DNA from 2 places in the Tindallia texcoconensis genome. Region 1 is predicted to be linked to the other one. Evidence: riboswitches for the same ligand, from Rfam matches in the RefSeq annotation. Region 1 holds a riboswitch; the other holds the start of a gene.
What was found. Region 1 has a riboswitch for cobalamin ahead of ACZ47N_RS09870 (ABC transporter permease). Riboswitches for the same ligand answer to the same signal wherever they lie in the genome.
Positions count from the first base shown of each region.

Region 1 (7,361 bases):
AGAAGAAAAAATGACATACATTGATTCCTATCATTCAGACAGGAAAGTACATGCTGGCCAAGGTACTATTGCTATTGAGTTATTGCAGCAGAACAGTCAAATCGATACAATAGTAGTGCCGATTGGAGGAGGCAGTTTAATTAGTGGAATTGCAGTGGCAGCAAAAACGATTAAACCAAGCATTAAAATTCTAGGAGTACAGACAGAAGCATGTCCCGCAATGATCCGATCTTGTGAAGAAGGGGTTTGTCATGAAAAATATCCGACAAAGCCTTCTTTATGTGATGCATTAGTAGGTGGAGTGGGTCCCTTAGGGTATCACATGGTATCTTCTTATGTAGATGATCTATTAATGGTATCTGAAGAGACCATTGGTAAGGCTGTGAGTCTAATGGCCAAGAAGGAAAAACTGATTGTGGAAGCAGGCAGTGCTACTACGGTAGCTGCTGTGATGGAGCATGGTGAGAGTTGGGATGGGAAAAACATTGCCTTAGTGATCTCTGGTGCCAACATTGATGGAGATATACTTGCTAGTCTTTTACAGCGATACTAGGAAGGAAAAGGATACAGGATAAAAGCTGAAAACATTGATAAACATTCAAAAAATGTACAGATGAATTTATTTTAGGAGGGATACAATGAAACAAAAAAATGTATCGATTATCGGGGTGCCAATGGATTTAGGCCAAAATCGAAGAGGCGTTGACATGGGTCCTAGTGCTATGCGATATGCTGGTGTTCAGTCACGAATTGAAAAGCTGGGACACAAGGTTAGTGATGATGGCGATGTCCTTATTGAAGCTTTAGGGCATAAAGAAGAGGCAGAAAAATCTAATCTTAGAAACTTAGTGGAAGTAGAAAGAGTGAATGCAGCATTAGCCAAAAAAGTAAGTGGAATTATTGCTAAAGGTTGCTTTCCTCTGGTCTTAGGTGGTGATCATAGCATTGCTATTGGAACGATTGCAGGAGTAGCAGACCATTATGAAAATCTAGGGGTTATATGGGTGGACGCCCATGCTGATTTAAATACAGAAGAAACATCGCCGTCTGGTAACATACATGGGATGCCTTTAGCCGCAAGCTTAGGAATTGGCAATAAGCTTCTGACAAACCTTCATCAACCAATCGCAAAAGTAAAGCCGGAGAATGTAGTGATGATTGGACATCGGGCTTTAGATGAGGGCGAAAAAGAGTTGGTGAAAGCACAAGGAATCAAAATGTACACCATGCATGAGATTGATAGAATGGGCATGGCTAAAGTAATAGAAGAGTCCTTGGAATATTTGAAAGATAAAACAGATGGTATTCATCTATCTTTGGATTTAGACGGATTAGATCCTGGCGATGCCCCTGGAGTAGGGACTCCGGTTATTGGTGGTATTAGCTATCGGGAAGGACATCTTGCCATGGAAATGCTGGCAGAATATGATGGGATTGTTTCGGCTGAATTTGTGGAAGTAAATCCTATTTTAGATGAAAAAAATAAAACAGCACAAGTAGCTGTCGCTTTAATAAGTTCTTTGTTGGGAGAAAGATTGTTATAAAAAGGATTAGTAGATAAAAGCGAAAGGCTTCAGAAAAATATTCTGGAGCCTTTTATCGAATCAGGGCATTACAAAGCTTTTTAAGGCCCAAGGGGTTTCGAGACAAGTACAAATTTGGTTCGATCATTTCAAGTTCAAGCAGTAATGGTTGTTGTTGTTCATCGTACAAAAAATCTACCCGCATAAACATTGGAATTGGGTTAAGAACCTTAATTAAGTGTTTTAAAAAAAGACGATCTTTATGGGTTAGAAACGTTTCAGAGTAAGTTCCACCCCAGTGCTCATGGACTAAAAAACCATTCTCGGCAGGCTTTTTTTTCATAGCAAAAACCGGGTCACCATCAATAATCACTGCTGAACGTTCACCATCAGTTTGAACGCTTTTTATAAATGGTTGTAATACGGCTGATTGATTACGAGTTAAATGAAGAACATGCTTTTTAATGGAGTTAAAATCCTGGGCGTCTACCAAATAAGTATGATGGCCGCTTGCTCCAATGCTGGGTTTCACAATAACTTTATCAGTAGAGAAATTCCAACAAAATGGCGTTAAGTTCATGTGATCATCAATAAAAAAACTAGGAACAGTGGGAACTTCATGGTCTGATAGCCATTGAAGATAGCGCTTATTACTGTTCCAAATAATGGTAGAGGCATTATTAACAAGGCGACAGTGTTGTTCAATTGCTTGCATACGTTTAATAAACTCAGGTAATCGATGTTGGTAATCCCAGCATGAACGAACGACAGCGGTATCGAATTGCTGGTAGGAAACAGATGTATCATCCCATGGTACAATAGAAGCATTGCAACCAAGTTTGTGTAGAGTTGATTGTAAGGCGAGGTCATCTGGATGATGGCTGAGTGAATATTTTTGGCTTACTAGAATAGCAAAGGTTGGCTTTGAGTTCATTTGCATAGGAACCTCCTGAAATTGAGAGTAATTTTAGAACATAGTAAAAGATGCAATGGAAAGTGACGCATTTTCTTGTAGAAGTATAGCATAAAAGTCAATAAATGATAAGCTTTATCATTTATTGACTTTTATGCTTGTTCATGATAATATTTAAATAATTAAATATTTTTTATGGTGTCTATTTTTAAAAAATAGACAAAGGGGAAGTAGGTGTAATTCCTACGCGGTCCCGCCACTGTAATGCTAAGGGAGATATCCTGCCACTGTTATAAAAATGGGAAGGGGGATATCTTTACGATGATGCTGAGCCAGGAGACCTGCCGTAAAATGCTCCGAAGTTTCCACGGAAGATGGGAGGGAGGTCGTACTCGAATATTTTAGGCGCTTAGTGATCCACTAACTTCAGAATAAATTGAGTAGCTGAAACCTTTTCTACTAAATATGGGAAAGGTTTTTTTATTGAAAAAAATCCAATAGACTGAAGGTGACAAGGTCAAGCATTACGCTTATAGAGAAGTATCGGATTGACAAAGGGAAAAGTATCCTAATGAATCAAATACAAACGAAATGAATTATCAATAAAGGGTGTTTAAATTGAGGAAGGTATTAATAACTAAAGCTTTTCAGCTGTTAGTTGTGCTCATATGTACCACGTTTATTACATTTTTACTTTCCTATTTCAGTCCTGGAGATCCAGCAGAAAGGAGACTTATGTCGAGAGACGTAGTCCCCACAGTCGAAACGCTGGAAAGAACCAGGGAAGAAATGGGGCTGAATCAGCCCTTTTTAGTTCAGTACGTACGCTGGGTCTCTGGATTGCCCCGTGGCGACTTAGGGGAATCATATCATTTTCGAAAACCAGTTGGCTCGGTTCTTTTGAACAGGATGCCAAATACCTTTACTTTGGCATTGGCTTCTCTCGGCCTTATAGTGGCAACTTCCTTGCCTTTGGGAATGATCGCTGCCGTGAAACGAAATCGTTTAATAGACTATTTAATCAGGATTATTACATTTTTTTCTTTATCGATACCAGGCTTTTGGCTTGGGTTAATGCTTATGTACATAGTTGCAGTGCGATTTGGATTGGTTCCTATTATGCAAGGGAGCGGCGCTATTGACTTGTTGCTACCTACCATTACCCTGTCTGTGCCATTGATTGGTCGATATGTTCGAATAGTCCGCACGGTCATTCTGGAAGAACTCTCCATGGATTATGCGATTAGTGCAAGAGCTCGGGGAATTTCGGAAATTTGCATTTTAATATTTCATGTACTGCCGAATGCGTTGCCTGGATTACTAACATTAATAGGGATGACGATTGCATCTCTATTAGGAGGAACTATTGTTGTTGAACATCTTTTCATGCGTCCCGGATTGGGTTCGATGGTCCTGCAGGCCATCAGTTATCGTGATTACCCACTGTTGCAGGGGTTTGTGCTTCTAATGGTCTTAACCTATGTGTCGATCAGTTTTCTGGTAGACATTTTAACGAAATTGCTGGATCCACGAATTTTATTAATAGATAGAAAAGAGGAAATTTCTTGAAGGGGAAAAAGAGGTTGAGGCAATGAAAAAGTGGTGGCCTTTGATATTGGTAATTGGATTATTAGTATTTCTTTTTGTAGCACCTGTTCTAGCACCCCATGATCCCATAGATACCAACTTGAACCATGTTTTGCAGGGTCCCAGTGATGATTTTCCTCTCGGTACTGATCAAGTAGGACGGTGTTTGCTTTCGCGTATACTTTATGGTGCTCGAATTTCTGTTGGCTCCACTATAGGCCTTTTGTCGGCAATGGCTTTAACTGGTCTGATAGTAGGGGTTACTGCCAGCTATTTTGGAGGTGTGGTTGATCAAGGGATTATGAGAATTTCAGATGCTGTGTTGGCTTTTCCGGACATGGTGTTTGCCATTGCAGTAGCAGGCTTGATAGGCCCAGGGCTTCGCAACACACTCATTGCCTTATCAATTATCTGGTGGACACGTTACGCACGGCTGATACGTGTACTTACAGCCCGACTCTTGAACCGTCCCTTTGTTGAAGCTGCACGAATGGCGGGGGCGAGTCCTCTGAAAATAATAAGACGTTATATTTTACCTAATCTCTTCCCTACGTTAATCGTCCAGTATGTAACAGATATAGGAAGCATCATGTTGGCAATTGCGAGTCTTTCTTTTGTTGGTCTTGGTGTACAGGCACCATTACCAGAATGGGGAAGCATGTTAAATGAAGGGAGACCTTATTTGCAAACAGCCCCCTGGCTTTTGATTTATCCAGGAATGGCTATTTTTTTCGTGGTGTCTATTTGTAATATCACAGGTGATCTATTGCGAGATAAAATGGATCCTCATGATAGTTCGAAATCAGAAATGACAAATATGTACCCGCAAGTAGGAAAAAGACACTTATTTAGAAAATTGTTTGTGAAGGATGAAAAATGTAAAGAAGGCGGAAAAAAGCAAAGATACTACCAGGAACTAAAAGAAGGCAGAAAAGGTGGTGAAGCCTGCTAATAATAAAAGGATTAGATTTTGTGTTTTATTCATTTTTAACGGAAAAAATAGGAGGCGTACATAGTGATAAAAAAAATGCTGGTATTGATGATTTTTATATTGATGCTTATGATGGGATGCTCTGATACAGATAGCGATTTGGAGATGTCTGAAAAGGAGTCAATAGAAAATGGAGTACAAAATGCAGATCATGAAAATACTCATGTGAATGTAGGATTGTTTTGGCTAGATGCAGACCTGGAACCAACAACTGCTTGGCATGGATGGGCACTAGCGCGTTTGGGTGTTGGAGAAAATTTGATCCAATTGGATGAAAATATGAATTTTATGGGAAAAATTGCAGAAGAATGGGAAATGAAAGATGATCAAACAGCTGTATTTAAGTTGCGTCAGGATGTATATTTTCATAATGGGAAACAAGTTGATGCGGAAGCGGTGAAAGCTTCAATTGAGCGTGCACTGGAGATGACGGATCGCGATGATGTGAAATTTCCTGTTGAAACAATTGAAGCAGATGAATTTACGGTGACGATCCGTACCCAAGAGGCTTGGCCAACGTTGCTGAACCTTTTAGCGGATCCTGTATATATCATTGTTGATGCTGAAGCGGCACAATCACCTGATTTTGCAGTTGAGCCTATTGCGACGGGTCCATTTAAAGTGACTGGATTTACTTCGGATGAGGGTTTTGCATTGTCTCGTCATGATGATCATTGGAATGGAGCAAGCAGCATCGAAACAATAGATGCACGATATATTCCTGATGCTTCGGTTCGGGCAATGGCACTTCAAACAGGAGAAATTGATTTCGCCACACAGTTGAACCATACAGATCTGACGCTTTTTGAAGATAACGAAGAGTATGAAGTTCTCAAAGGGCCAAATCTACGAATTTTCCAAATGAGATTAAACATGAACAAACCCTATATGCAATACCCTGAGTTTAGGCAAGCACTGGTGCATGGGATTGATCAAGTCAGCTATGCGAAGAAATTGGCAAATGGTGTGCCAGCAAAAGGACCTTTTACTTCTCAGCTAGCTTTCGGTTATGATGGGGAGATTCCTTACGAATTTGATCCAGAAAAAGCTAAAGCCTTACTTGATGAGATTGGTATGGTTGATACAAGTGGTGATGGATTTCGTGAATATCAAGGAGAGAAAATAAAGTTAAACTATGTAGCGAGAACCGATTTAGGACAAGTTCCCAACACAATTGGTTCTGCGATGCAAGCTCATTATCGAGACATTGGTTTGGATATGGAACTACTTTTAGTGGAAAGCGATACCGATCTGGTGGAAAATAGAGAATATGACATGCGATGGGAACGCTGGACTTCAGCTCCTACAGGGGATCCACAAAGCTTTCTGCAAGCAAGCTTTGGAACGGATGGTGTTGGGAATCGTGGAGATTACAGCAATGCTGAACTTGACAGTTTAATTGAAGATTTGATGCAAACAACGGAAAAAGAAGTGCGGGATGAGATTGGAAAGCAAGCTTCGGAAATTCTATTAAAGGATGTGCCAGCCTTATTTCTGTATTATGGAGAAGGAAACGTTGTGCACAATAGACGGTTGTCTGGTATAAAGAGATTCACTTCAGAGGTGTATTACCTTGATGAACGGGCAAAACTGCAATGAAAAACAGCCACTATTAAAAATTGAAAATCTTACGGTGGCATATGGTCATGAAATTGTTTTAGAACAAATCAATTTACAAATTTTTCAAAAAGAAATTCTAGCTATTGTGGGGGAAAGTGGAAGTGGTAAGTCTACTTTAGCGCGAGCTATAATGAACCTTCTACCTGCTGGCGCTCAAAGGCTTTCTGGTCAGATTTATTTTCAGGGTGAGGATGTATCTCGGTTTTCGAAAAGAGACTGGCAACGATTCAGAGGTAACGATATTGCTATGATCTTTCAAAATCCGTCTGGATATTTGAACCCAGTACGACGAATAGGAAAACAGTTTATTGAAAGCATTCGAACTCATCACGGGGGAACGATTAAAGAGGCGGAGAAAAAAGCAGTGGATACCCTTAGGAAACTGGATTTGAAAGATCCAATGCGTGTCATGCAAGCATATCCTTTTCAATTGAGTGGTGGTATGAATCAGCGAGTTGCTATAGCGATGGCCACAGCAATGGCTCCTCGTCTTGTTATTGCAGATGAACCAACCAGTGCACTAGATGTGATTACTCAAAGAAAAATTGTTGAAGAGATGAAAAAGCTAAGAGAACGGGAAGGTGCCAGCATCTTAATGATCACCCATCATATTGGTTGTGCAGCATTTTTATCCGATCGCATTGTGGTAATGAGAGAAGGCTGTATTGAAGAAGAAGCTTCGACAGAAATTCTAACAAAGCACCCCGCAACCGACTATACCCACCGT
Region 1 is NZ_AP042431.1:2,196,677-2,204,037, forward strand. Features, by position in the region: gene ACZ47N_RS09855 (threonine ammonia-lyase) at 1-553, shown strand, start outside; gene rocF (arginase) at 639-1,544, shown strand; gene ACZ47N_RS09865 (ATP-grasp domain-containing protein) at 1,597-2,457, opposite strand; cobalamin riboswitch at 2,616-2,799, shown strand; gene ACZ47N_RS09870 (ABC transporter permease) at 3,097-4,005, shown strand; gene nikC (nickel transporter permease) at 4,028-4,975, shown strand; gene ACZ47N_RS09880 (ABC transporter substrate-binding protein) at 5,039-6,613, shown strand; gene ACZ47N_RS09885 (ABC transporter ATP-binding protein) at 6,591-7,361, shown strand, end outside.

Region 2 (7,361 bases), 280 kb from region 1:
TTTTAATGCAGGAAGAATACTTGGTTTTTTCACCGATCATTCGGATCTTTGGATTGTATGCAGAGTCCTTAAGCTTCTCGGAAGTGAGAGGATATTTGGTAGCCTGCGTTCTTTTGCTTGTTGCTTCTCGAACTCTTTACCAATATCGGCGGATGGAAAGATGTCGTCAAACGGTGGTATTTAATGGAATAAACACTATTTTTCTATTAGGGATCACCTTTTGTGTGATGCTCACTGGAGGACTTTACGCCGAAATCGCTAGTAGGGGCAACGTATTTTGGATTTTGATTGCTTACGCTCTCTTTGCAGTGATCGGTCATTATATAGCCTTGGCAGTATTGAATAAAAGTTTTAGAGTCTTTAATAGGAAAAACCTTAAAAGTTTTGCCATCTATGCAGCCATCACAGGGATGATCATGACAGGAATTGTAACGGATGTGACTGGTTATGAGCAACGAATTCCCAAGGTAGACGACATTGAAAAAGTTTATTTTGACGGAGCTTTTTGGCGGTATGAAAACTGGAAGACTGCTTCTGAGCAAGAGGAGTGGGATTATTTTTATCGTCAATCCCAGAGTATAGAAAGAATTCTAAAACTGCATGAAGCGATTATTCAGGAATCCAATTGGTTCCGTTTTAAAGGCAATCAATATAATTCGGATACAAGGAGAGTGGCACTGGCGTATCATTTAAAAGACGGAAGTCGTCAAGTTCGTGAATATAGGGTGTCTCACCATGATTTCGAGGAATATTTTCAATCCATCCAGGGTCTTATGGAAGACAAAGAAATGGAATTCCCAGTACTCCGATTACAGCCAGAAGACGTATCTCATATAGAATTTAGAGCTGGAGAAATGGACAAAAGAAAGATCTTGCAGCAGGAAGAAGCAGAAGAAGTCCTAAGTATTATTCAGGAAGAAATCAAAAGAGCGGATTATGATACGTTATATGGTCCAAGTGATTCAGAAGGATCTATTCGTATTCATTTAACAGATCGCAAACAAAAATCAATGCCTCCCTATTATGGTGATCGCGGCCAGTTATATGTTGATCGAAACCGTAATTTTGAAGCACTAGATCAGTGGTTAAAAGACAAGGATCACTATGATGAGGTTACGGTAGTTCCAGAAGATATAGCCCAAGTATCTGTACGGATGGTGGAGTCGGAAAATGAAATGGAAGTCATAGAGCGAAATGGGTTTATAGAAATAGGAGATGGGATTTCCACCAAGGATGTAGAGGAAATTGAAGCAAGCTTAAATCGCTCTTCATCTTTCTGGAGAGCCCGTGAATATTATCCTGTGTATGTAGTTGGTTTTTTTGATGAATTTGACAATCAATTATTTATAAGAGCCTTTGAACCAGGTCAACTACCAGAATTTATTTATATGCAGTAAAAAAATCCTGAAGATCAGGATTCAATCATGATCTTCAGGATTTCTACATCGGTTTCTTTCATTCCAATTTTGGCCATTCGGCAAACACTGCGAATGGTTTCTTCAATATCTTCTTTAAGGAGGCCATCACCGGCTTCAAAGTACTGATCTTTTTCAGCCAAGCGGAATGATAATATAGCTGCATCGACAGAACAAGCAATTTTAGCGGCACAAGAAGCTTTGGCACCATCGCAGACAATACCAGAGGTATTCGCCAGCGTATTTGCAATAGATCTTGTTATTACAGGAAAGGGAGCTTGGTGTAAATAGGCAATGGCAGCCGTTGCACCGCAGGAAGCACTGACAGCACCGCAGAAAGCAGATAACTTTCCAATACCTGTTTTGATATGAATCGAAATAAGGTTGCTTAGAGCTAATGCTCGATACAAGACTTCCTCCGAAACATCTAGATATTCGGCAAAAACAATAACCGGCAAAGAAACCGTTAAGCCTTGATTCCCGCTACCAGAGTTGATAACTACAGGCTTGGAACAGCCGCTCATCCGAGCATCAGATCCAGAGGCAGCATAGGCTTTAGCCTTATTATCTACGGCATCACCATAGAGTTCCAGCAGTGTTTTTCCCACGTTGGCTCCATAGGGGTTTGCAAGTCCATCTTCAGCGATGGCACGGTTCATGGTTACTTGATCTTCTAAAACAGGTTTTAATGTTCCAGCATCTACGGTTTGAATATAATCGTAAATCCCTTGGATGCTTAAAAAGCTTCTGTCCACTTGTTGTTGGGTGGCATGTACATCAATCGTGGATTCCTTTTCAATAATTTGTTTGTTTTTAGTGATTTCAATAATACCCGTATGGCAATCTTTTAAAGTAACGCTGGCTTCATCATTGGCAGCCTTAACAAACACTTTAATATAAAGACCTTCTACTCCTTCTGCTAATGTGACTTGGCAAATTTTCTGTTCCAAGAATTCTTTTGTTTTGAGAATATGTTCCTCCGTAACAGCCGTTAACACTTCTAATTTCCTGGAAGAATCTCCTCCGACGGCTCCAAGAATAGCACTAGCTTCAATGCCTTTCATGCCTGGAGTCATAGGAACCGTAACTCCTTTTACATTTTTGATCACATTTCCGCTGGATTCAATCTGGATGGACTCGGGCATTTGCCCCAGCACTTCTCTGGCTTTAGCGGCGGCATAAGCAATAGCAATAGGTTCTGTACATCCAAGGGCTGGCACTAATTCTTCCTTTAAAACTTCGATATATACATCCTTCAATGGGATAACCACCTTTCCGTTAGGGTTCTTCCTTCTATTCTTATACAAATAAAGGAGCCTGTCAATAAATAGAAGCAAACTCATGTACTACAAGGTGCTTCTTCGCCATAGACCATTGAAAAACCTCCAAGAATCAGTAGGGTCTAGGGGATGATAGCCATAGAATTAGAGGCATCTAGATACTAATCCCAGGGAAAACAAAAGCAAATGAGAGGATGAGGGAGATAAAAAGGAACTAAGAGGATATAGCTTGAATTGGGTATAAAGATATGCTATGCTTATGTTGATAGAATTGAATATTATTTTATGGTGTCTGTTTGATTACGAGAACAGATTAAAAGGGAAGATGGGTGTAATGCCCACGCGGTCCCGCCACTGTAATGCTGAGCCACCAATCATATCCACTGTTGATGAACAACAATGGGAAGGAGATTGGTATGCAATGAAGCTAAGCCAGGAGACCTGCCATAGAATACTCTGGATTTCTCACGGGAGATGGGAAGGAGACTGAGTGGATACAGAAAGTTCCTAAATATCTGTATGCTCTGAATGCAATCATTCCGATAAAACTTCTCCCTGAATTCCTGGAGAAGTTTTTTTATGCCAATAGACATGAAAGCCACAGTAGGAGGGATAAAGGATGAGGATTTATACACGGAGCGGAGACGGCGGAGAAACGAGTTTGTGGGATGGGCAACGAGTGACAAAAGATGAAAGTCGAGTAGAGTGTTATGGAACGGTGGATGAGTTAAACAGCTTTATCGGCGTGGCTAGGGCAACTATTGAGAATCAGGCAGTAAAAGAAGTTTTGGAAGAGATTCAAAAGGAACTTTTCGTGGCAGGTGGAGAGCTTGCTACTCGGGACCCAGAAAAGCTTCGAGAACAGATCACAGAAGAACATATCAAGAAGCAAGAAGGGTTTATCGATGCATATATGGAGAAACTGGAAAAGCCCTTAGGTTTTGTAGTGCCTGGGAACAATCTCTCTTCAGCCAATTTGCATGCGGCAAGAACCATTTGTCGTCGCCTGGAACGAAGAATCATATGGCTTATGCGAGAAGAAGAGGTGAGTGAGTGCTTGTTGCGATATTTTAATCGTTTATCCGACACTTTGTTTGCACTGGCTGTGGCGGAAGAAAATCGTTAATGGTGGGGAAACGTCCCATGGATAAAACATACCAAAAGGAGGAAGCGATATGTTAGCGGAAAGAAAGATGGGAATAGAGGAGTTGTCACAAAGAGAACGAAAGCTGCTGAAAATGATTCGTGAGACAAGGCATGGAGAAATGCGTTTGGTGTTCCAAGACGGACAGGTAGTTCGTGTTGAAGAATGGAAAGAGTCGATAAAACTGTAAACGTGATCAATTAAATAGTGTGAGAACTGACTGGAAAACCAGAGGTCCTTTAAGAGCAAGTCTTAGGGATTTCTGGTTTTTGTTTTTGGAGAAAATAGGCAAAGAAAGGAGGTTGAAAGATGAATATTCATGAATATCAGGCAAAAACTTTATTAAAGCAGTATGGGATACCCGTTCCCAAGGGGTTTGTTGCCGGAACTTTAGAAGAGGTGGAAAAAGCAGGCTGGAGCATAGAAACAGACAAAGCTGTTGTCAAAGCACAAATACATGCTAGAGGCAGAGGAAAAGCTGGCGGGGTAAAAATGGTCAGTAATTTGGCGGATTTGAAAACTGAAGCCGCACATCTTTTGGGAAAAACTTTGGTGACCCACCAAACGGGTCCAGAAGGTCGAGTAGTAAAAAAACTGCTGATTGAAGAAAGCTGCGAAATATGGAAAGAGTACTATATAGCCATTACGCTGGATCCTGAAGCTGCAAGGGTGATGATAATTGCTTCAGAACAAGATGATGCCCATATCAAGAGCTTTGCAGCGGAAAATCCTGATAGAATCCATAAGGAAATCATCGATCCTGTAACAGGACTGGCGGAATTTCAGGCACATCGAATCTGCCATGGGATTCAAATACCACCAGAGCAACTTCGAGATACCGTAGACCTAATGAAAAATCTGTATCGATGCTTTATCGAACAAGATGGCTCTATGGCAGAAATTAATCCATTAGTCATTTCGAAAAGTGGAGAGGTACAGGCCTTAGATGCAAAACTTAGTTTTGATGACAATGCTCTTTTTCGTCAGCCTCACCTAAGGAAATATTTGGATCTCAATGAAGAAGAAGAAAAAGAAGTGGAAGCGGCATCTCATGGATTGGCATATGCTTCTTTGGAGGGCAATATTGGCTGTATGGTTAATGGAGCAGGTTTAGCCATGGCCACGATGGATATCATCAAGCATTATGGTGGCCATCCTGGGAATTTTCTGGATATAGGAAGTGGAGCCACAGAAGAAACAGTTAAAGCAGCTTTCAAAATCCTTATGTCAGATTCAAAGGTATCAGGAATTTTGGTCAATATATTTGGAGGCATTATAAAATGTGATGTGATTGCCAAAGGCCTTCTTAATGCAGTAAAAGACATAGAGCTTCAAGTGCCTATAGTCCTTCGCTTGGAAGGAACGAATGTAGAGGAAGGTCTTAAAATTCTCAAATCCTCTAACTTGGAAATTGTAACAGTGGCTAATATGAGCGAAGGTGCTCAGAAAATTGTTGAATTAGTGGAAGGGAAAAGAGGTGCGGCTTAATGGGGATTTGGGTGGATGAAAAGACAAAAATCATTATTCAAGGCATTACAGGAAAAACAGCCCAATACCATACAAAGCTTATGCAAGACTATGGAAGCAACATTGTTGGAGGCGTTAGCCCTGGAAAAGAAGGCCAAGCACTGTTGGGAGTCCCCATCTTTAACACAGTGGAAAAAGCCGTTGCAAAGACATCGGCAAATACTTCGGTGGTATATGTCCCCGCCCCCTTTGCAGCCGACGCTATTTTAGAAGCCGTACAAACAGAATTGGATTTAGTGATTTGCATTACAGAACATATTCCTGTGATGGATATGATCAAAGTAAAAAAATATATGGAAGGCAAAAAAACTCGTTTAATTGGCCCGAATTCACCTGGTATTATTACGCCTGAAACATGCAAGATTGGGACTATGCCAGGATATATTCATCAAAAAGGAGAAATAGGGGTCGTTTCTCGCTCAGGTACCCTTACTTATGAAGCGGTTTATCAGCTTTCTCAGCGAGGAATCGGACAATCAACTGCCGTAGGAATTGGTGGAGATCCGATTCAGGGCACCAATTTTATCGAGGTGCTTCAGGCTTTTAATGAAGATAAAGAGACGAAGGCAGTTGTGATGATTGGTGAAATTGGAGGGAAGGAAGAAGAAAAGGCAGCAAAATGGATTAGAGCCAATATGAAAAAGCCAGTAGTAGGATATATCAGTGGTGAAACCCTACCAACCAGTAAACCCATGGGTCAAGCTGGAGCTATTATTGATGATGGAAAAGGAAGGGCTAGAGAAAAAATACAATCCATGAAAGAAGCAGGTATCTATATGGCAGATAAACCCACGAGCATCGGAAAAACCTTAGTGGAAGCTTTAAAACAAGAAAACCTATGGGTGAATCAATACGAATCCTGAAGGAGGAGGAGCAAAGTAGAATTTTTCTTACTGGCGGCAACGCCAGCGGGGCTAAAAGCTCATGTATCCGATGATTATCATCGTAAACCATTTTTAAAAAGGAGATAAGCGGTGTTGCGTTTTTGGATAACAATGAGTTTTTAGCTACCTCTGGTTTTTTATATATAGCATCATCTGAATTACATAGAGGAAAGGGGCGGATGTAGGAAGCGGTGCAAGGATAAGGGCAAGAAAGAACAGCAAAAGAAAAGGAGGCATAAGAATGTCAAAAATGGTATGGAAGCAACGTATTGCGTTGCTAGTAACCTTAAGTATGGTACTACCTTTGTTTAGTCCATTTGTAGCATGGGCGGAAAAAGATTTGGTGGAGAAACATACTGAATCAACGAAAACAACAGTTACGGAAAAGGTTTACCAAGAGGTGGATCAAATCCCTGAAACGAATGATTCGGATGATCAGAGTGATAGGAAACATCTGGATACAAAGGAAGAAAAGCCAGAAGAAAAACAGGAAGATGCAGCTTATGAGGAAGCGAAAGAAACAGAAGAGACAGAAGAAATAGAACAAATAAAAATGCAAAGCAATGATGAATTTGAGTTTGATGAAGAAAAAGGAATTATTTTAGGATATCGAGGAAAAAATCCACCAGAAGAGTTAATCATACCATCTACTATTAACGGAGTGGATGTGAAAAAAATAGGTGAAAAAGCTTTTCACTTCTCTTCTTTTGGCGGAAGTATTAATAGTCAGATTAAAACACTTGTGCTACCAGAAGGGCTTGAAGAAGTAGGTCCATGGGCATTTCAGGGGAACTTGATTGAAGAACTGAAATTGCCTAACACCTTGAAAACAGTAGAGAAACGAGGGTTCTGGGGGAATCAGATTAAAGAAATTACCTTCTCTGATCATTTGGTGAAAATTGGAGAGGATGCTTTTGAAGGCAATAAGTTGAAAGAAATTCACCTTCCTGAATCCTTAAAAGAAATAGGAGCTATGGCTTTTAAGGATAATGAACTGGAGCATGTGACGTTATCTTTGGGACTTGAAAAAATTGGACAGCAGGCATTTACCTTCAATGCCCTGGACGAAATTATTTTGCCTGATAGTGTGAAGGATTTTCCATCCAATGGA
Region 2 is NZ_AP042431.1:1,911,712-1,919,072, forward strand. Features, by position in the region: gene ACZ47N_RS08620 (DUF6449 domain-containing protein) at 1-1,397, shown strand, start outside; gene ACZ47N_RS08625 (L-cysteine desulfidase family protein) at 1,412-2,674, opposite strand; cobalamin riboswitch at 2,965-3,158, shown strand; gene ACZ47N_RS08630 (cob(I)yrinic acid a,c-diamide adenosyltransferase) at 3,315-3,821, shown strand; gene ACZ47N_RS08635 (DUF2292 domain-containing protein) at 3,871-4,029, shown strand; gene sucC (ADP-forming succinate--CoA ligase subunit beta) at 4,149-5,327, shown strand; gene sucD (succinate--CoA ligase subunit alpha) at 5,327-6,229, shown strand; gene ACZ47N_RS08650 (leucine-rich repeat protein) at 6,492-7,361, shown strand, end outside.
Region 2: another riboswitch for cobalamin. It lies ahead of ACZ47N_RS08630 (cob(I)yrinic acid a,c-diamide adenosyltransferase); the one in region 1 lies ahead of ACZ47N_RS09870 (ABC transporter permease).